DNA from 4 places in the Kaistia defluvii genome. Region 1 is predicted to be linked to each of the others. Evidence: predicted binding sites of a transcription regulator. Region 1 holds the regulator's gene; each other region holds the start of a gene.
What was found. The regulator PhoB, encoded in region 1, activates phosphate uptake and scavenging genes when phosphate is short. The targets are predictions, from matches to a motif close to TGTCATNNANCTGTCAT.
Positions count from the first base shown of each region.

Region 1 (5,346 bases):
AAGACCCGGTCGGCGAAGGTATTGGCGACCAGCGTGTCGGCAAGCTTCTCCTGGCCCGGGATCCGGAACAGGTTCGAGGTGTGCCAGAGCTTGCCGGCCTGTTCGGTCAGCGCCTGCACCAGGATCGGATTGGCATGGCCAAGCGTGTTCACCGCGATGCCGGCGGAGAAATCGAGATAAGCGTCGCCCTCTCGCGTAAAGACCCAGGCCCCCTCGCCTCGCTCGAACTCGAGCGGCGCACGCGAAAAGGTGTCATAGAGGCTGGACGAGGTCTTTTTAACGCTGGTATCGGGGGCGCTCATATCCCCTCCTTCGGATGAAACCACGGAAATGGGTGCTTAAAAATCAAAGGTGCCGCCCGAGGCCAACGCGCCGGGCAGCACCTTTATGCGTTGCCCTTATATCACGGTCGTGACGATTTGTGTCAATGAAAACGCCGCTCGCGCGCGGTCATGACGGCTAAGCGATTGACGAGACTCATGGATCCGAAATCCGTCGCAAGTTGGGGAAAACAGCCCGATCGGCCGCTACCCATCCCTCCGACTCTTGTCACCGAGTCACGCCATATAGTATCTTAATTTTCGTTAAGACACGAAATATCGAGCAGGTACCTCCCCCTGACCCTTGTATGGCGTCCGCAGTCGTCCGGCATCCCGGCTGAACGACCGCGACAGGATTCCGGGTATCGCTCCGACCGACAAGGACACGCTATGACTTGGACGGACGAACGGGTTGAGTTGCTGAAAAAACTCTGGACCGACGGCTTGAGCGCAAGCCAGATCGCTTCGGAACTCGGCGGCGTAACGCGCAATGCGGTCATCGGCAAGGTACACCGGCTGAGCCTTTCCGGCCGTGCCAAGCCGGCAACGGCGCCGGTCGCTCGCGCCCGCAAGCCCGCGGCTGCCACCAACGGACGCTCGGTCACGACAGGGCGCCCCAATCCCGTCAGGCCACTCGTCGCCGGCAACACGGCCCTGAAGCCGATGAGCCAGATCGCACCCGAGCCGCGGCGCGTGCCCCGGGCAGTTGGTTCGGACGACGTCGTCGTTCCGATCAGCCTGCACGCGACGATCCTCACCCTGACCGAGCAGACCTGCAAGTGGCCGATCGGCGATCCGAGCACCGAGGATTTCCACTTCTGCGGCCAGCGCTCGAATTCCGGCATTCCCTATTGCGAATATCATTCGCGGGTTGCCTATCAGCCCGTGCATGATCGTCGCCAGAAGAAGGCTGTCGGCGCCTGATTGCGCCGCGCCGCGGCTGACGGCCTCCTCCCACCGTCGGACTGCGATGCAAGTCTGGCCGTGTCGCCTCCCCCGGGGCGCACGGCCTTTTTTTCTGCCCTGGCTCGTTGCATGCAAAAAGCCGCGTGGAGGGCCACGCGGCTTTTTGGTTGGGCTGAATTTTCGGAAGACTGCCCCGCCCCTCCCATCAGGAAGCGGCCACGGGATCCCCTCACGCCATCGCGAACTGGTCGTCGAAGGAGTAGCCGGAGCCGCGCACCGTGCGGATCGGGTCCTTGACGCGGCCGCGATTGACCGCCTTGCGCAGCCGACCGATATGCACGTCGACCGTGCGCTCGTCGACATAGACGTCGCGGCCCCAGACGCCGTCGAGCAGCTGCTCGCGGGAAAACACGCGGCCCGGGCTCTTCATCAGATATTCGAGCAGGCGGAACTCGGTCGGGCCGAGATGCAGCTCGCGGCCGGAGCGGCGGACGCGGTGCGTCTCGCGGTCGAGCTCGATGTCGCCGGCGCGCAGCAGCGAGGCGATCACCTCCGGCTTCGAGCGGCGCAGGATGGCGCGCACGCGGGCCATCAGTTCCGGCACGGAGAACGGCTTGACGACATAGTCGTCGGCGCCGGTGGCGAGGCCCCGGATGCGTTCCTGTTCCTCGCCGCGCGCCGTCAGCATGATCACCGGCAGGGTGCGGGTCGCGTCGCGTGCCCGCAGGCGGCGGCACAGCTCGATGCCGGAAATGCCCGGCAGCATCCAGTCGAGCAGCAGCAGGTCGGGTACGGTTTCGAGCAGGCGCATCTCGGCGTCGTCGCCGCGCGGCACCACCTCGACGGCATAGCCCTCGGCTTCGAGGTTGTAGCGGAGGAGGAGGCTCAGCGCCTCCTCATCCTCAACGATCATAACGCGTGGCGTCATTCACGGATATCCCAGTAAACCTGACGCAGGGGTCAGTTCTTCTCATACGCGACGGCGGTCGTGCTGGATTCATCCTGCTTGGGACGATCCTCGGCCAGGACCTGGCCGGTGACGACATAATAGACCGTCTCGGCGATGTTGGTCGCATGGTCGCCGATGCGCTCGATGTTCTTGGCGCAGAACAGGAGATGCGTGCAGAAGGTGATGTTGCGCGGATCTTCCATCATGTAGGTCAGCAGCTCGCGGAAGAGCGACGTGTACATGGCGTCGATTTCTTCGTCACGCTTCCAGACCTGGTAGGCCTGGTCGACGTCGCGGGTCGCGTAGGAATCCAGCACGTCCTTGAGCTGCGCCAGCGACAGCTGCGCCATGTGCTCGACGCCGGTGTTGAAGCGCTTGGACTGGATGTGGCCGTCCAGCGCAATGACGCGCTTGGCGATGTTCTTGGCTAGGTCGCCGATGCGCTCGAGATCGCTGGCGATGCGCTGCGCGGCGATGACTTCGCGCAGGTCCATCGCCATGGGCTGGCGCCGGGCGATGATCATGATGGCGCGCTCTTCGCATTCGCGCTGCAGCACGTCGAGCTTCTTGTCGTCCGCGATGACGGTGCGGGCGGTCGCGGCATCGACGCGCATCAGCGCGCCGACCGCGACGTCGACGAGACGCTCGGCCATGCCGCCCATCTCGGCGATGCGGCGGGCGACGTCGTTCAGTTCTTCGTCGTACTTGGAAACGATGTGTTCGGACATGTCGTGCTCCTACCCGTGGCCCGGCTTAGCCGAAGCGACCGGTGATGTAGTCCTGCGTGCGCTTGTCGCTCGGGGCGGTGAAGATCTTCGTGGTCTCGTCGAACTCGATCAGCTCGCCGAGATACATGAAGGCCGTGTAGTCCGAGACGCGGGCGGCCTGCTGCATGTTGTGGGTGACGATGGCGATCGTGTAATCGGTCGTCAGCTCGTCGATCAGTTCCTCGATCTTGGCGGTCGAGATCGGATCGAGCGCCGAGCAGGGCTCGTCGAACAGCACGACTTCCGGCCGCACCGCGATGGTGCGGGCGATGCAGAGGCGCTGCTGCTGGCCGCCGGAGAGGCTGAGACCGCTGGTGTGCAGCTTGTCCTTGACCTCGTTCCAGAGCGCGCCGCGCGTCAGCGCCGCCTCGACCCGGCCGTCCATCTCGGAGCGCGAGATGTTTTCATACAGGCGGATGCCGAAGGCGATGTTGTCGTAGATCGACATCGGGAACGGCGTCGGCTTCTGGAACACCATGCCGACGCGGGCGCGCAGCATGTTGCGGTCCTGGTCGGGGTCGAGCACGTTCTTGCCGTCGAAGATCACCTCGCCCTCGGCCCGCTGGCGCGGATAGAGGTCGTACATCCGGTTCAGCACGCGCAGCAGGGTCGACTTGCCGCAACCCGACGGGCCGATGAAAGCGGTGACCTTCTTCTCGAACAGCGGCAGGTTGATGGTCTTCAGCGCGAGGTTGTCGCCGTAGAAGAACTTCAGATTGCGGATCGAGATCTTCTCGGCCATGCCGGCCGTGTTCATCGCGGACTGGGTCATTTTTGAGCCTTGGGGCTGAGGAAGGCGCGAGCGACGATGTTGAGCGCCAGCACGGTAAAGGTGATGAGCAGGGCACCGGTCCAGGCCAGCTTCTGCCAATCCGGATAGGGCGACAGGGCGAACTGGAAGATCGTCACCGGCAGCGACGACATCGGCGCGTTCAGGTTGGTGCTCCAGAACTGGTTGTTCAGCGCGGTGAAGAGCAGCGGGGCGGTTTCGCCGCTGACGCGGGCGATCGCCAGCAGCACGCCGGTGACGATGCCCGACATCGCGGCCTTGTAGGCGACGTGGCGGATCATGATCGAGCGCGGCAGGCCGAGAGAGGCGGCAGCCTCGCGAAGCTGGTTCGGCACCAGGTTGAGCATGTCCTCCGTCGTGCGGACGACGACCGGGATGACCAGGATGGCGAGCGCCGCCATGCCGGCGAAGGCCGAGAAGTGCCCCATCCGGACGACGACCACCTCATAGACGAACAGGCCGATGACGATCGACGGCGCCGCCAGCAGGATGTCGTTGATGAAGCGCACGACCATCGTCAGCTTGTTGTTGCGGCCGTATTCCGACATGTAGGTGCCGGCCAGGATGCCGATCGGCGTGCCGATGATCACGCCGCCGAAGGTCATGACCAGGCTGCCCATGATGGCGTTCAGAAGGCCACCGGCCGAGCCCGGCGGCGGCGTCATTTCGGTGAAGACCGCCAGCGAGAGACCGCTGAAGCCCTGATAGAGCAGCGCGCCGAGGATCAGCACCAGCCAGGCCAGGCCGAAGATGGTGGCGCCGACGGAGAGCGTCAGCAGGATCTTGTTGCCGCGACGGCGGCGACGGTAGATCGCCTGGGCGGCGGGCGTCGAGGCGGCGGAAAGGCCGCCGGAGCCGATTGTGCCGAGATTGCTTGCCATGATCGGGCGCCTCAATTGCCGGCTTTGACGTTCATGCGCATCAGCAGCAGACGCGCCGCGGCGAGAACGATGAAGGTGATGACGAAGAGGATCAGGCCGAGCGCGATCAGCGACGAGGTGTAGAGATCGCCGACGGCTTCCGTGAATTCGTTGGCGATCGAGGCCGAGATGGTCGTGCCCGGCGACAGGATCGAGGCGGAGATCTTGTGGGCGTTGCCGATCACGAAGGTGACGGCCATGGTTTCGCCGAGCGCGCGGCCAAGGCCCAGCATGACGCCGCCGATGACGCCGACGCGGGTATAGGGCAGCACCACCTTGGTCACGACTTCCGAGGTCGTGCAGCCGAGGCCGTAGGTCGCTTCCTTCAGAACCGGCGGCACCGTGTCGAACACGTCGCGGGTGATCGAGGTGATGAAGGGCAGCACCATGATGGCCAGGATGAAGCCGGCGGTCAGGATGCCGATGCCGTAGGGCGGGCCGGCGAAGAGATTGTTCAGCACCGGGATGGGCGCGAAGATGTCGATCAGGAAGGGCTGGATCGTCGTCTGGAAGAACGGGGCGAAAACAAACAGGCCCCAGATGCCGTAGATGATCGAGGGAATGCCGGCGAGCAGTTCGATGGCGACGCCGATCGGACGCTTCAGCCAGGGCGGGCAGAGCTCGGTCAGGAAGATGGCGATGCCGATGCCGACGGGAACGGCGATCAGGAGCGCGATAAAGGAGGTGATGACCG
Region 1 is NZ_JBEPSM010000002.1:140,486-145,831, reverse strand. Features, by position in the region: gene ABIE08_RS13685 (aspartate aminotransferase family protein) at 1-302, opposite strand, end outside; gene ABIE08_RS13680 (GcrA family cell cycle regulator) at 711-1,244, shown strand; gene phoB (phosphate regulon transcriptional regulator PhoB) at 1,456-2,154, opposite strand; gene phoU (phosphate signaling complex protein PhoU) at 2,187-2,903, opposite strand; gene pstB (phosphate ABC transporter ATP-binding protein PstB) at 2,929-3,714, opposite strand; gene pstA (phosphate ABC transporter permease PstA) at 3,711-4,613, opposite strand; gene pstC (phosphate ABC transporter permease subunit PstC) at 4,625-5,346, opposite strand, start outside.

Region 2 (5,346 bases), on a different contig from region 1:
GCACTGTTCAGCCTGCCGCTGCCCTGGCTCGCGATCGAATGCGGCTGGTTGCTAGCCGAGTACGGCCGCCAGCCCTGGGCGATCGAAGGCGTGTTGCCGACCTTCTACGCGGCATCGGGGCTCACCCTCTGGGATCTCGCCATCAGCCTCGCCCTGTTCCTGGCCATCTACACCGTGCTGGCGATCATCGAGGTCGTGCTGATGGTCAAGACCATCAAGAAGGGACCGCTGGACCATAACCCCTTCGAGTCCGCTCCTGCGGGTGCCGGTGTCCTGCCGGTGACGGCAGCCGCCGCTCCGAAGCTCTGATCCGCGAGGTATGCGATGAGTAACATTGTGCCTATCGACTATGAGACGCTCCGCCTCCTCTGGTGGATGCTCCTCGGCATTCTGCTGATCGGCTTCGCGGTCATGGACGGCTTCGATCTCGGCATCGGCGCCCTCCTCCCGTTCGTCGCTAAGACGGACGAAGAACGGCGTATCGTGATCAACGTCGTCGGCCCGGTCTGGGAAGGCAACCAGGTCTGGCTGATCCTGGGCGGCGGCGCCATCTTCGCCGCCTTCCCCCTGCTCTATGCCGTGTCGTTCTCCGGCCTCTATCTGGCGATGATGGTGATCCTGATCGCCCTCATCCTGCGGCCGGTCGGCTTCAAGTATCGCAGCAAGATCGGCGATACCGGCTGGCGCTCGAAGTGGGACATGGTGCTTTGCTTCTGCGGCACCGTCCCGGCCCTGATCCTTGGCGTTGCCGTCGGCAACGTGCTGCTCGGCCTACCCTTCGAGCTCGACGGCACGATGCGGACCTTCTATCGCGGCAACTTCTTCCAGCTGCTGACGCCGTTCGCGCTTCTGACCGGCCTCGTCAGCCTCTCCATGCTGATCATGCATGGCGCGGCGCTGCTGACCTGGAAGACGTCGGGCCCGATCGCCGACCGCGCCCGTACCTATGGCCGGTGGGCGGCGCTCGCCGCGATCGTGCTGTTCGCACTTGCCGGCGTCTGGATCGCCTACGGCATTGGCGGGCATGTGATCACCAGCGTCATCGATCCGAACGGCCAATCCAACCCGCTCGGCAAGACGGCGATGGTCGAGACCGGCGCCTGGCTCGCCAACTACAAGACCTATCCCTGGATGATGATCGCGCCGATCGCGGGCTTCGTCGGCCTGGTACTGGCTCTGGTGGGCTTCACCATCCGCAAGCCGGCCCTCACCTTCATCACCTCGGGGCTGGGCGTCTTCGGCATCATCGCGACGGCGGGCGTCTCGCTCTTCCCGTTCCTGCTGCCGTCCTCGATCAACCCCAATGCCGGCCTGACGATCTGGGACGCCTCGTCCTCGCATCTGACGCTCTGGATCATGCTGCTCTCGACCGGCTTCTTCCTGCCGATCATCCTGCTCTACACGGCCTTCATCTACCGGGTCATGCGCGGCAAGGTGACGGGAGACAGCATGGCCAAGAACCCCAACGCCTACTGAGTGGAGGACGACGCAATGTGGTACTTTTCCTGGATCCTCGGCCTCAGCCTGGCCTGCGCCTTCGGCATCCTCAACGCCATGTGGTACGAGCTGCGCGACGACCGGCTGAAGGGTCGCATCGCGATCACCCCGGCCGAAGACTAACCGGCTGATCGGCGCGACCAACGCGCCGGCCAACGACACCAGCGACCGCCTTGCGCGATCTTCGGATCCCGCCTGGCGGTCGTTTCGTTTGGGGGCTGCTATTCGAAGAAGCCGAGCCGTTTCAGCAGCAGCAGGGTGCAGCCCGAGGCCAGGCCGCCGATCAGCGACGCGCCGATCCAGCCATGCGCGCCCTCGAGAAAGGGGAGACCGCCGGTGTTCATGCCGAAGAAGCCGGTGACCAGCGTCGGCGGCATCAGCAGCGCCGTCATGACCGACAGCACATAGAGATGCCGGTTGCTGATTGTGGCCAGCTTCGCCGCGATCTCGTCCTGCAGGAAGCGCGCGCGGTCCTGCACCTCCTGCACTTCCTGGTCGAGCGTCTCGATCCGGCGCAAGAGCCGTTCCGCTGCCGCGCGCGAGGCGACGTGGCTGCCGTCGACGTGTTCATCCTCGGCGAATTCGCGCAGGATGCTGCGCAGGCCTGATAGCTGGCGGTGCAATTTCACGGCTGTGCGCCGCAAGGGGCCGAGACGGCGCGATTCGTCGTGCAGGCGCTCGTCGAGCACGCGATCCTCGATCGAATCGGCCTCCGTCCGCGAGGCACGCAGCGTTTCCGCGATGGCGCGCAGAACCTGTTCGATCATCACCTCGAACAAGGCAACCGGTCCGCCGACGGGATGACCGCTATCGATCTTCGTCCGCGTCAGAGCGGCGGCTCGGACCGGATGGCGGCGGCCGGAAACCAGATAGCCCGGGCCGAAGGCGAAACGCATCGGCACCGTGCGGTCGCTGTCCTCGTCGGGATCCTGCAGCGTGTCGGAGAAGCGGCCCCACACCGAGGACGCGTCATATTCGAGCGCGGGATAATCGTCCGGGCTCAGGAGCAGCCGTCGCGCCTGCGGCCCGAGCCAATCGATGCCGGCGATCCAGTCGCGCGCCAGCCTGTCGACGAAGTCGAGGTGGACCCAGAGGAACCCCTCGCCCGGAGCAAGCGGCCGGATGCAGGCATCGAACGCCACCGGCGCCGCCTGCCCTTTGCCATCGAAGCGATACGCCCAGATCACGCCCGACACGGGCCGCGCCATCCGGTCAGCCGGCAATGGATTTTCTCGGTGACTCATGGGTCGTCGGGCTATTCAAGATCGGTCGGGCGGAGCGCCGCATGGCATCACTGCGACAGCAGCCATGACAGAACGATGACAGTCGCGAGGCGGGACTGGATTTCCGTTGTCGAGGGCCTGCGCCCCAGCCATGATCGCATCAAACCTCCGGCAGCTGGCGGACAGGCATATGCAGAACGACCCGCTATCGCACGGCCTCTGGGAGCGGACGGCTCCCCCGTCTCCCGTCACGACGGCGCTTTCCCGCGCCCTGACGGCGGACGTGGTGGTGGTCGGCGGCGGCTATACCGGCCTTTCGACGGCGCTGCATGCGGCCCAGGACGGGCTCGACGTGGTGCTGCTGGAAGGCGTCGAATTCGGTTTCGGCGGCTCAGGACGGAATGTAGGTCTGGTCAATGCCGGCATGTGGGTCATGCCCGACGACCTGCCGGCAGCCCTCGGCCCCCTCTATGGCGACCGCCTGCTCGACCTGCTCGGCAACGCGCCGAAGCTCGTCTTCGAACTGGTCCGCGCCCATAACATCGCCTGCGAACTGGAGATGGCGGGGACGCTGCATTGCGCCGTGGGAGGCAAGGGCCTGATCGAAATCCAGCAGCGTGCCGCACAATGGGGCGCGCGTGGCGCGGCGGTGCGCCTGCTCGATGCGACCGAAACGGCGGCCAAGCTCGGCAGCCGCGCTTATGCCGGATCGCTGCTCGACATGCGCGCCGGAACGGTTCAGCCGCTGGCCTATGTCCGCGGCCTCGCCCATGCCGCCATCCGCGTTGGCGCACGGCTGTTCACCCAGAGTCCGGTCCGCCAGGCCGAGAAGGTCCCGACGGGCTGGCGCGTGACCACGGATCGCGGCAGCGTCACCGCCCGCTGGGTCGTCGTGGCGACCGACGCCTATACCAACATGCCTTGGCCCGAAATCCGGACCGAGCAGGTGCACCTGCCCTATTTCAACTTCGCCACCCTGCCGCTCAGCGCGGAGCTGCGCCAATCGATCCTGCCCGAGCGCCAGGGCGCGTGGGATACGAAGGAAGTTCTAACCTCGTTTCGCTTCGACCGTGCCGGCCGGCTGGTGTTCGGCAGCGTCGGCGCCTTGCGCGGCACCGGGGCTGCGGTGCACCGCGCCTGGGCCAAGCGGGCCCTCGCCAAGATCTATCCGCAGATCGGCGATATCGACTTCGAGGCCGAGTGGTACGGGCAGATCGGCATGACCGACAACAGCCTGCCGCGCTTCCACAGGCTGGCCGAGAACGTCATCGCCTTCTCGGGCTATAATGGTCGCGGCATTGCCCCGGGCACCGTGTTCGGCCGGGTGCTCGCCGACCATATCGCCGGCCGGATCGCGGAGGCCGATCTGCCGCTGCCGGTCACCGCGCCACAGGACGCGCGCTTGCGTCGCCTCAAGGAAGCCTATTACGAAGTAGGGGCGCAGATCGCCCATCTCGCCGATGCCCGGCTCTGAACATCCGCGCGGACGCCACGGAATTCGAGGAAACACCATGACCATCGCCATCCAGAACACCCTCGCGACCGAGGTCGATGCCCTGCTTTCCGGGATGGGGGTCACCGCCGCGCGAACGGGCGGCACGCTCGCCGTGCATTCGCCGATCACCGGCGAGGAGCTGGCGCGCCTGGTCGAGATTGACGCCGCCGGCGCCAAGGCGGCGATCGACACGGCGCACACCGCCTTCCTCGCCTGGCGCAATGTCCCGGCGCCGAAGCGCGGCGAATTGGTGCGCCTGCTCGGCGAGGAACTGCGCGCCCATAAGGCGGCGCTTGGCCGCCTCGTCTCGATCGAGGCCGGCAAGATCGTTTCCGAAGGCCTTGGCGAGGTGCAGGAGATGATCGACATCTGCGATTTCGCCGTCGGCCTGTCGCGCCAGCTCTACGGCCTGACCATCGCCACCGAGCGTAGCGACCACCGCATGATGGAGAGCTGGCATCCGCTCGGCGTCACCGGCATCATCTCGGCCTTCAACTTCCCCGTCGCCGTCTGGTCCTGGAATGCGGCGCTGGCGCTTGTCTGCGGCAACAGCGTCGTCTGGAAGCCGTCTGAGAAGACGCCGCTGACGGCGCTCGCGACCTCGGCTCTGTTCGAGCGCGCGCTCAAGCGTTTCGTTGAAGAAGGCGGGAGCGCGCCGGAGGGCCTCTCCGCCCTGCTGATCGGCGGTCGGGAGATCGGCGAAGTGCTGGTCGACCATCCGCGCGTTCCGCTGGTCTCGGCCACCGGCTCGACCGCGATGGGCCGCATTGTCGGCCCCCGCCTCGCCGGCCGCTTCGCCCGCGCCATCCTGGAGCTGGGCGGCAACAATGCTGCCATCATCTGCCCCTCGGCCGATCTCGACCTGACGCTGCGCGGCGTCGCCTTCGCCGCCATGGGCACGGCGGGCCAGCGCTGCACGTCGCTGCGACGCCTGTTCGTGCATGACAGCATCTACGACAGCTTCGTGCCGCGGCTGAAGCAGGCCTATGGATCTGTGACGATCGGCAACCCGCTCGAATCCGGCACGTTGGTCGGCCCGCTGATCGACGCGGCCGCCTATAAGGGCATGCAGTCGGCGCTCGATGCCGCCAAGGCCGCCGGCGGCAGCGTTACCGGCGGCGACCGAGTGGA
Region 2 is NZ_JBEPSM010000001.1:434,560-439,905, reverse strand. Features, by position in the region: gene ABIE08_RS02165 (cytochrome ubiquinol oxidase subunit I) at 1-309, shown strand, start outside; gene cydB (cytochrome d ubiquinol oxidase subunit II) at 325-1,476, shown strand; gene cydX (cytochrome bd-I oxidase subunit CydX) at 1,492-1,620, shown strand; gene ABIE08_RS02150 (CorA family divalent cation transporter) at 1,719-2,720, opposite strand; gene ABIE08_RS02145 (NAD(P)/FAD-dependent oxidoreductase) at 2,911-4,194, shown strand; gene amaB (L-piperidine-6-carboxylate dehydrogenase) at 4,232-5,346, shown strand, end outside.
Region 2: the regulator PhoB is predicted to act here: its motif matches at 2,806-2,822, upstream of ABIE08_RS02150 (CorA family divalent cation transporter).

Region 3 (5,346 bases), on a different contig from region 1:
CGTCGTGGTCGCGGCAGAGGTAATCGTGATGCCACGCTCCTGCTCCTGCTCCATGTAGTCCATGGTGGCAGCGCCGTCGTGGACTTCGCCGATCTTATGGCTCTTGCCCGAATAGTACAGAATCCGCTCGGTCGTCGTCGTCTTGCCCGCGTCGATGTGGGCCATGATTCCGAAGTTGCGGTAGTCTTCGATCTTATGCGTGCGGGCCATAATGGTCTGCCTTTGTCCGATCGTTACCAGCGATAGTGCGAGAATGCGCGGTTGGCTTCAGCCATCCGGTGCGTGTCTTCGCGCTTCTTCACGGCATTGCCGCGGCTGTTCGAGGCGTCCAGCAGCTCGCCGGACAGACGCTCGATCATCGTCTTCTCGTTGCGGCCACGAGCCGCGGTGAGGAGCCAACGAATGGCGAGAGCCTGGCGACGGTCCGTACGAACCTCGACGGGAACCTGGTAGGTTGCACCACCGACACGACGCGAACGCACTTCGATGTGCGGAGCGACGTTGTCCAGAGCCTGGCGGAACACCACGACGGGCTCCTGCTTGGTCCGATTCTGGATGATGTCGAAGGCACCGTAAACGATGCTCTCGGCAACCGACTTCTTGCCGTCATACATGACGGCATTCATGAACTTGGTGACGACGATATCGCCGAACTTGGGGTCCGGGATGATCTCGCGCTTTTCTGCACTATGGCGACGGGACATTGATCCTGTTCCCTATTACTTCGGACGCTTCGCGCCGTACTTGGAACGACGCTGCTTACGGCCCTTGACACCCTGGGTATCGAGCACGCCGCGCAGGATGTGGTAGCGCACGCCCGGCAGATCCTTGACGCGGCCGCCACGGATCATGACGACAGAGTGCTCCTGCAGGTTGTGGCCTTCGCCCGGGATGTAGCCAATGACTTCAAAGCCATTGGTCAGGCGAACCTTCGCGACCTTACGAAGGGCCGAGTTCGGCTTCTTCGGCGTGGTCGTATAGACGCGAGTGCAAACGCCGCGCTTCTGCGGGTTCTCCTGCAGCGCCGGAACCTTGTTCCGCTTCGCCGGCGCTTGACGCGGCTTGCGGATGAGCTGGTTAATTGTCGGCATGCTTCGCCTTTCAGCTAGCCTACGGTTCTGTTTCTGTCTTCCGCTCTTCGCACCTTCGCCACAGCCGATTGACCATGAACAAAGAGCGCCCGGACCGCTTACCGCGGAGGCGCTACGAAAAGCAGAGGATCACGGCGGTTGCCGCGATCGTGCGTGTCGTTCTTAACTCTTGTTTCGATTCGGACAGCGTTTAAGTCTGAACTCCGCGACGTGGCGCCGCTGGAAAAACTGAACTTACCGCCTGCCTGAAAGCTTGCGGAACCTACTTATTCGGATGGTTCCAGTCAACCCCTGCGCGGGGTTCTTTTCAAAGCGCCCCGCCACGCAAGGATTCCCCAAACCGCAGGACCGTCCCGCAACATTCGCAATGATCGGAACGCGATCACGGAAGATTGTTGCCCAGCCTGCCGCGTGGATCTCAAGCGAGGCGGGAATCGCCTCGACTCACTCCGGGGCAGCCGTCCGCGTGGAGAACGGCATTCCTTTCTGACCGGTTACGATCATCAGGATTCGCACGGTTTCGTCACCGACGACTCGGCCGTTATGGCGGTGATCGACCATTTCCGCAAACGAATCCCCCGCCTTGAAGATTCGCTGCGCCCCGCCCTCGCTGTCGACCTCGATCGTCCCGGCCAGGATGTAGGCGTAGGCCGGCACCGGATGCGTGTGCCAGCCGGTCTCGCCGCCCGCCGGAATCTCGACGATCAGGCTCTGCACTTCGGGATCGGTAAAGCTCGGGTAGTGGATCGGATCGCCACTCGTCGTCGTGGTCGTCTGCAGGATGCGCTTCACCTTGACGGAGGGCTTGTAGCTCTCCTCGGCAAACGCGGCGGTGGTCGCGAGCGTCGCGCCGAGCGCGATCAGTGTCAGAAGTTTCATCCTGGCCCCTCCCCGGGCGCGCTCCATGGAGCGCAACGGTAGCTGCCCCTGTCCGGAGCGGCTTTCCTCGGCGTCATTGCTAGAGAGTTCGACGCCAAAGGAAAAGGGCCGCCCGGAGGCGACCCTTCATCATGATGAACCCTTGTAGCCGCCGGCCGCTATTCGGCCTTCAGGAAGTCGCCGACCTCGAGCACGATGAACTCGTTGTTGTCGGCCTTGCCCTGCGCACGACCGACCGAGAACGGGAAGTTGTTGTCGTCGGCGACGATGATGTGGGTCTCGTCGATCCGGTCGACATTCTCGATGGTCTCGAACGGGAAGGTGAAGACGCCGTCCTTCGAGCCGACGCGAGCGACGGCGTTCGGATCCTTGATGTTCATCAGGTCGATAAAGCCGATCTTGCGCACGACGCCGTCGGCATCGGTCTTGGAGAGATCGACCAGGTAGATGCGCTTGAACTTGGCCGGTGTTTCCGCCCAGCCCTCGCGGGCATCGCCCTGCCCGCCATCGCGCTCGATCACGAGCGCGCGGTTGGCGTCGATCATGTTGAAGTCGCCGATCGCGTTGCCGAAGTCCTCGAGCGGATAGTAGCGGACCGTATCGGCGAAGGCCTTCGACGCAAGGTCGAAATCGAAGATCGGCAGCACGGACTTGCCGCCCTTCTCGACGAACTTGCCGGCCTTGGCGTCCCAGGGCGCGCCTTCCAGCATGGGATGCAGGGTCTTGCCGTCCGCTGACAGCGCCATGCCTTCAAAACCCTTGGAGCGGCGCACGTTGAATTCGGGCATCGGCTTGTCGGGACCGGCCGGCATGACGACCGCATAATTGTCGGGGCTGCGATAGGTCACGCCGGCAACGACGGTCTCCTTGAGGCTGAGCACCGTGCCATCCGCATCCACCTCGACCAGGTAGGGGCCGAACTCATCGCCGATCCAGAAATGGTCGCCGACCTTCTGGATGCTCTCGGGATCGAAGTCGGCGCCGGTGAGATAGCGGGCATCCGTATTCTCGTTGACCACCCGGAACGGGACGACACGGTTCGGGTCTTTGGCGAAGACCGTCTTGACGATCTCGACGCGGCCCGTCTTCCAGTCCGGCTTGACGATGTGGAACATGATCATCGCGTCGGCGGAATTGGCCTTGGCGCCAAAGCCATTGTCGGTCAGCACGACATAGGTACCGTCGCCGAGCGCGCGGATGCCGGAGAAGCCCTGCACGGGCTGGCCGGCGAACGGACGGGCCAGGCCGGTCTTCTCGTCGAAGATCGAATAGAGACGATCGAAGCGGCGGCCAAAATCGGCGCCCGTACCGGTGTAGCGGCCGGAGGTATTGAGCGTCGCGGGCGCATCGGCAGGCGGCACGGCGAAGCTCTGGGCCGGCAGCAGGGCGTGCTGGCTCAGCACGGCATCGAACTGCGTGGGCTCTGCCGCGGAAGCGCTTGCCGCCATGGCGACGAGCGAAAGGCCGGCGAGAAGGAACTGGCGAGGCGACATGGACGAATCTCCGTTCGGGATAACGGAGTTCTCCTAGGCGGCCCATGTCTCAGCCGAGCGACGGCGCAATGTCACCTTCATGACAGGCCGCCGAACAGTCAGACCCGGCGTAGCCCCTAATAGGCCACGCCGCTGGGCTTCAGCAGCGAGCCAGCCGTATCGGCATTGTCCGAAAGCGTGTTGCCGAGCGCCTTGATCTGGGAGTTGTAGGTATCGCGGGTATCCGGATCGATGATGGCGACCGGCGCGGTCACGATCAGGCCGGCCGCAGTGCCAACGCTGGCGGCAGCGCCCGTTGTCACGGCAACGAGCTTGTCACCGAACGCCGTCTTCGAATCCGTCATGGTCTGGCCTTCGGCGAGACGCGCCCCGATCAGTTGCACAACCTCGGGGCTCGCGGCGAACTTCGCATGGTTCAGCCGGTCATCCGTATGCAACTTGGTCAGGTCGATGACGGTGATCTTGTCCTGCTGCAGCTCGGACGCAAATGGCTCCTGGGCGACGTTGATCTGCCCCAGGCGTTCAACATTGCCCCAGACGCGCCGCGAAACCTTCAAGGCGCGATCATCCTGCGAGACGAACAGGGTAACATTCGGCCCGTTGACGCCAATATCGGCCATCTGGCGGCGGAAGACGTCGATATCGACGTCCGGGGCGGCCAGCATGACGTTCTTGATCTTCGGCGCGATGCGCTTGTCGCGGATCGCCATCTGGCGCAGCGCCTCCAGCGTCACCCAATTGCCCATGGAGTGGGCCAGGATGGAGACTTCGTCGACATTGGGATCATCCGCAAGCGCCTTCAGCAGAAGCTCGAGCGCATCGCGCGAATAGTTGTTGCTCTCCCGGTCATAGCCATAGGCAAGGACGCTGCCGCGCGAGGGCCAGGTGAACAGGATCGGCACGACGTCCGAATCCGAGTCATGCACGATCTGGGCAAAGCGGTAGACGGCATCTTCAAAACGGTTGTTGAAGCCATGGATGAAGACCAAGGCCTGACGCTTCGGTGTTGCCTTGATGCGCTTGTTGAACCATGCCCTCGCCTGAGCGAGGTTCATATCCTCGGCCTTGACCGTGACGAAATCCGTAGAGGGATTTCCCGGCAGTTTCTTCGGCCACTGCACGTCGCCCTTTTTCCGGATCGAGTCCGGCGGGATCGAGACGACGATGTTGGCAAAATCGATGGCCCGGCCGCGTTCACCCGTGAACATCTGGCCAGGGACGGTCGAACGCTGGCGCGTGGTCGCGACGGCCATGTCGACCGTGGTGCTGCCGGGAACGGGCGCCGTGATCGACACGGGAAGCAGCACGTCCTTCGGACGGCCGCCGCAGCCTGCGAGCAAGCCAACGAGCACGAGGCTCGTGACACCAGTCCGGACCAGAACCATCAGGCTACGCAAGTTGACCTACCCCCGAAAAACACGAAGCCTTCGCCATTCCCCAGCCAAGCTCCGCAACGCTCATTGTAGCCTATCCCGAAAGCAAGTTGCATGTCTGGCCCGCTGGCGACAACAAACTTCGGGAGCGCGGCTTCTGCGCCACGAAAAAGGCCGCCCGAAGGCGGCCTTTTCCATTCCTGGACCGAGTGGATTACTCGGCCGCGTTGGTCAGATCACCGAGCAGGCCAGCAGGCGCTGCCGCCGGCTGCGACGCTGCCGAGGAACGGCGACGCTCCTCGAGGATCAGCTCGTCGCGCTTGGTCGCGATCTCGCGGATACGGCCCATCGTTCCGCCGGTACCCGCCGGGATGAGGCGGCCGACGATGATGTTCTCCTTGAGACCCTCGAGCGGATCGACCTTGCCGTTGACGGCCGCCTCGGTGAGGACGCGGGTCGTTTCCTGGAAGGACGCTGCCGAGAAGAACGAACGCGTCTGCAGGCTGGCCT
Region 3 is NZ_JBEPSM010000001.1:1,660,637-1,665,982, forward strand. Features, by position in the region: gene fusA (elongation factor G) at 1-210, opposite strand, end outside; gene rpsG (30S ribosomal protein S7) at 234-704, opposite strand; gene rpsL (30S ribosomal protein S12) at 720-1,091, opposite strand; gene ABIE08_RS07880 (cupin domain-containing protein) at 1,536-1,970, opposite strand; gene ABIE08_RS07885 (esterase-like activity of phytase family protein) at 2,129-3,463, opposite strand; gene ABIE08_RS07890 (alpha/beta hydrolase) at 3,580-4,848, opposite strand; gene rpoC (DNA-directed RNA polymerase subunit beta') at 5,051-5,346, opposite strand, start outside.
Region 3: the regulator PhoB is predicted to act here: its motif matches at 3,532-3,548, upstream of ABIE08_RS07885 (esterase-like activity of phytase family protein).

Region 4 (5,346 bases), on a different contig from region 1:
CCGCCGTGATGCGGGACGGAACGATCTTGCCGCGCTCGGAAATGTAGCGCTGCAGGAGACGGATGTCCTTGTAGTCGATCTTCGGCGCGTTGGCGCCGGAGAACGGGCAGGTCTTCCGACGACGGAAGAACGGGCGGCGCTGGCCGCTGGAGGTGCTGGTGGTGCCGATGTCAGCCATTATTCAGCCGCTCCTTCAGACTCATCCGAGCGCGGACGGCGCTCGCCACGGAAACCGCCGCCGGCGCCGCCTTCACGGTCGCCACGGAAGCCGCCGCCGCCACCACCGAAGCCGCCACGCGGACGGTCGCCACGGTCGCCGAAGCGGCCGCCACGGTCGCCATCGTCACGATCGCGCTTCTGCAGCATGGCAGACTGGCCTTCCTCATGCGCCTCGACCTTGAGGGTCAGGATGCGGAGGACGTCTTCGTTCATGCGCTGCTGACGCTCCAGCTCGGCCATGGCGGCCGCCGGTGCGTCGATGTTGATCAGCGTGTAGTGCGCCTTGCGATTCTTGCGAATGCGGAACGCAACAGACTTCAGGCCCCACTGCTCGATCTTGCTGACCGTGCCGCCATTGGCCTCGATGAGGCCCTTGAACTGCTCGGTAAGTGCTTCGACCTGCTGTGCGGACACGTCCTGTCGCGACAGAAATACGTGCTCATAAAGCGGCATGATTGCCCTTCCTTTTCATTTCCCGGCGCCAAGCCTCACCGAAGCCTTCGAGAAAGGCTGATCGGTACAACTTCGAGAGCGGGAACACGGGAAGACGGGATCTTGTGATCCCTGCGGCTCGCGCCGCCTTCCGTTCAACCCCCGGCCGGGTGTCGATACGACGGGCGGTGCATATACGGGAATGACCGAGAAGGCAAGGCGCAGCGGCGCAGGCGGCCTGGCTTGCGGGAGGTTTCGATCTCGCCGCGGCGAATGTTCAAGCAACCCTGGACCGAAAGCAAGACCCTCACCCAGCCCTCTCCCGCAAGCGGGCGAGGGCTTCGGGCCTGCGCACGTCATCGATTCCCAGCCTTGCGAAGGGCACCGCGGGACTCCCTCTCCCGGCACGGGAGAGGGCAGGGGTGAGGGCTTACTTCGCCCCGATAGCGTCCAGCCCTGCCAAAGCATCATCTGGCAGAACCAGGTCGGCGACGGCGAGGTTTTCCCGGAGATGCGCCACCGACGCGGTGCCGGGAATGAGCAAAATGTTCGGCGAACGGCGCAGCAGCCAGGCCAGCGCCACTTGCATCGGCGTGGCGCCAAGGCGCGTCGCGACGTCGTTCAGGGTCGAGGACTGCAGCGGACTGAAGCCGCCGAGCGGGAAGAACGGCACATAGGCGATGCCGTCGCGGGCGAGATCGTCGATCAGCGCGTCATCGCCGCGATGGGCGAGATTATACTGGTTCTGCACGCAGACGATCTCGACCATCCGACGCCCCTCGGCGATCTGCACCGGGGTGACATTGCTGAGGCCGATATGGCGCACCAGCCCCTGGCGCTGAAGCTCGGCCAGCACCGCGAGCGGCGCCTCGATCGATCCTTCGGCCGGGCCATGCGTATCGAACATGATGCGAAGGTTCACAACGTCGAGCGCGTCGAGGCCGAGATTGCGGAGGTTGTCGTGAACCGCCGCCGTCAGTTCCGTCGGCTCGTAGGCGGGGATCCAGGATTTGTCGGCGCCGCGCCGCGCGCCGATCTTGGTGACGATGGTCAGGTCGTCGGAATAGGGATGCAGCGCCTCGCGGATCAGCTGGTTGGTGACGTGCGGGCCGTAGAAGTCGCTGGTGTCGATGTGGTCGACGCCTTGCGCCAGCGCCTCGCGCAGCACGGCGAGGGCTGCCGTATGGTCTTTGGCTGGCCCGAACACGCCGGGCCCTGCGAGCTGCATCGCGCCATAGCCAAGGCGTTTTACAGTGCGATCGCCGAGCTTGTGGGTGCCGGCCTCATTGATTTTGGACATCGTCTTTCTCCGTTTTCGGTGACCCACAGATAGAGGCTGCCTGCATTTCCGATAATCCGATACAATCCGGACGGCTTGTGCGGATTGGCGAACAATGACGGCGGAACTGAGCGATCTCAATGCATTCGTGGCGGTGGCCCGCGCCAAGGGATTTCGCGATGGCGCACGGCTTACCGGCGGCAGCGCCTCGGCGCTGAGCGAGGCGGTGCGGCGGCTCGAGGCGCAGCTCGGCGTTCGCCTGTTCAACCGGACGACGCGCAGCGTCCAGCTGACCGAGGCGGGCAGGGGGCTGCTGGAACGGCTGGCGCCGGCATTGGCCGAGGTTCAGGCGGCCCTCGACGTGGTCAATGGCTATCGCGACCGGCCGGCCGGGGTGCTGCGACTGAACGTGCCGGTCAGTGCCGTGCGGCTGGTGCTGCCGGATATCGTCCCCGCCTTCCTGGCGGTCTATCCCGAAATCCGGCTCGAGATCATCGCCGAGGACAGCTTCGTCGACGTCCTGGCCGCCGGCTGCGACGCCGGCATCCGCTACGACGAGCGGCTGGAGCAGGACATGATCGCGATGCCGATCGGGCCTCGCGTCCAGCGCTTCGCGACAGCCGCGGCGCCCGCCTATCTCGATCGTCGCGGCCGGCCGGAACATCCGCGCGACCTGCTGGAGCACGACTGCATCCGTGGGCGCTTTTCCAGCGGATCGATGGCGGCCTGGGAATTCGAGCGCGAGGGCGAGATCGTCCGCGTCGAGCCGACGGGCCCGCTGATCGTGCAGGCGGGGCCGGCCACCGACCTTGCCGTCGACGCCGCGCTGGCTGGCACCGGCATCCTCTATCTGTTCGAGGACTGGTTGCGGCCGCATCTCGACAGCGGCGCGCTGGAGCCGGTGCTCGAGCCCTGGTGGCAGCGCTTCTCCGGGCCGTTTCTCTATTATCCGGGCCGCCGCCTCGTCCCGGCGCCGCTGCGCGCCTTTGTCGATTTCATCCGGGATCGGCCGCCGCGTCCCTGACGCTCTCCGACGCTATTTCCACGCCGGCTTGTCATTTCGCGCGCTTTCGTCGGGCACTTTCACATGGGTGTCATGCGCAGCTTTTAGGCCCGGTCCGTAGGCCGCTGCGCGGCCCCCCATTTCGAAGAGGCTCCCGATGCGCACATTGCTGTTCACGCTGGCTGCGACGACCATGCTCGCCGGCACGGCACAGGCGACCACGGTCTATCCGCTGGACCGTGCCACGATTCTCGCCGGCTCGCCGTTCGACTTCAAGGTCGAGTTCAACGAGACCGTGAAGCCCGAAGACATCAAGGTCACGGTCAATGGCCAGGACTACAAGACGGTCTTCGGCCAGGAAGCGACCTTCACCGAGACGGAACTCGGCAAGGACGACAAGAAGCTCGGCTCGGCGCTGACGCTGCGCAAGCTCGTTCTCGCCACGCCCGGCGACTACAAGGTCGAGGCCACCGCTGGCGGCGAGACCAAGTCCGTCACCTGGGTCGTCTACGGCACGGCCGAGCAGCCCAAGGCCAAGAACGTCATCTTCCTGCTCGGCGACGGCCTCTCCGTCGCGCATCGGACCGCGGCACGAATCATGTCCAAGGGCATGACCGAGGGCAAGGCCGATGGCCGCCTCGCCATGGACGACCTCGACCACATGGCCTTCATCGGCACATCGTCGACGGAAGCCATCGCCACCGACAGCGCCAACACGATGTCGGCCTACATGACCGGCCACAAGACAGCCGTGAACGCGCTCGGCGTCTATGCCGATCGCACGCCGGCTTCGCTGGATGACCCGAAGGTCGAGACCCTGGGCGAGGCGCTGCGCCGCCAGACCAAGAAGTCGATCGGCATCGTCACCACCTCGGAACTTCAGGACGCCACCCCGGCCGCCGTCGTCGCCCACACCCGCAAGCGCGCCGACAAGGCTGAGATCACCGGCATGATGTTCGACGTGCAGCCGGACGTCGTGCTCGGCGGCGGCTCGGCCTACTTCCTCGGCAAGGAGACGCCCGGCTCCAAGCGCAAGGACGACAAGGACTACATCAAGCAGTTCCAGGACGCCGGCTACACGCTGGCCACCGACAAGGCGGAACTGGAAAAGGCCGCCGGCACCAATACCGGCAAGATCCTCGGCCTGTTCCACACCGGCAACATGGACACGCTGCTCGACCGCAACTTCCTGAAGAAGGGCACGGTCGGCAAGTTCCCGAACCAGCCGGGCCTGGTCGAGATGACGGAAGCCGCGCTCGCACAGCTTTCGAAGAACCCGGAGGGCTTCTTCCTGATGGTCGAGGCCGCCAACATCGACAAGATGTCCCATCCGCTCGACTGGGATCGCGCCGTCGTCGAGACCATCGAATTCGACAAGGCGGTCGCCGCGGCCCGTGCCTTCGCCGAGAAGAACCCAGACACGCTGATCGTCGTCACGGGCGACCACACCCACGGCGTCTCGATCATCGGCACGGTCGATGACGACAAGGCCGGCCCGGAGATGCGCGAGAAGGTCGGCACCTATGCCGATGCCGGCTTCCCCAACTACACGGACGCGGACAAGGACGGCTACCCGGACAAGATCGACGTCAGCCGTCGCCTGTTCATCGCCGCCAACAACGGCCCCGACCACTACGAGACCTTCCGCCCGAAGCTCGACGGCCCGTTCGTCCCGGCCGTGCAGAACGAGAAGAAGGAATATGTCGCCAACGAAGCCTACAAGGACGTTCCCGGCGCCGTCTTCGTCCAGGGCAACATCCCCCGCGAAGGTGACTCGGGCGTCCACGCCGTCGACGACGTCGTGCTGCAGTCGACCGGTCCCGGCTCGGAAGGCTTCAAGGGCTACATGGAGCAGAGTGACGTCTACCGCGTGATCGTCGACGCCCTGGCCCTCGCCCCCGCCAAGAAGTGATCCGGCGGCCTCTGGCTGCATACTCAGGCTTCGGGCGCTCGCGCCCGGAGCCGTTTTGTGGAGGCCTGAGGCCCTCTCGCTAGTGGCTTCGTCGCCCCGGCGAAGGCCGGGGCCCATACACACCGGCCCATCAAGGGGAAGCCAGACTTCGCCACGTCGGTGCGTCTGGATCCCGGCCTCCGCCGGGATGACGACCGAGGGATCCACAGAGCGTGACGCTTCCATGATGTTGCGCCAGCAGCTCCGGGGCCGGTGAGCGAAGGTCTCTGCACTCGATAGGAGAAACCCATGACGCTGGTTCGGATTTCGCGGCGCGATGCGCTGCTGGGCGGGTTCGCCGCCCTGGCGACGGCCTCCGGGATCACACCGCCCGCGCTTGCCGCCGCGCCGACGCTCACCTTTGACGAACTCTATGGTTCCGTCGGCGTCCTCGGTCTGACTTTCTCCGACAAGGTCAAGCAGCAGGCCGGCCAGACCGTGACCATGCGCGGCTTCATGGCG
Region 4 is NZ_JBEPSM010000001.1:360,008-365,353, forward strand. Features, by position in the region: gene rpsR (30S ribosomal protein S18) at 1-178, opposite strand, end outside; gene rpsF (30S ribosomal protein S6) at 178-672, opposite strand; gene ABIE08_RS01765 (aldo/keto reductase family oxidoreductase) at 1,082-1,951, opposite strand; gene ABIE08_RS01770 (LysR family transcriptional regulator) at 2,046-2,954, shown strand; gene ABIE08_RS01775 (alkaline phosphatase) at 3,091-4,845, shown strand; gene ABIE08_RS01780 (hypothetical protein) at 5,134-5,346, shown strand, end outside.
Region 4: the regulator PhoB is predicted to act here: its motif matches at 3,012-3,028, upstream of ABIE08_RS01775 (alkaline phosphatase).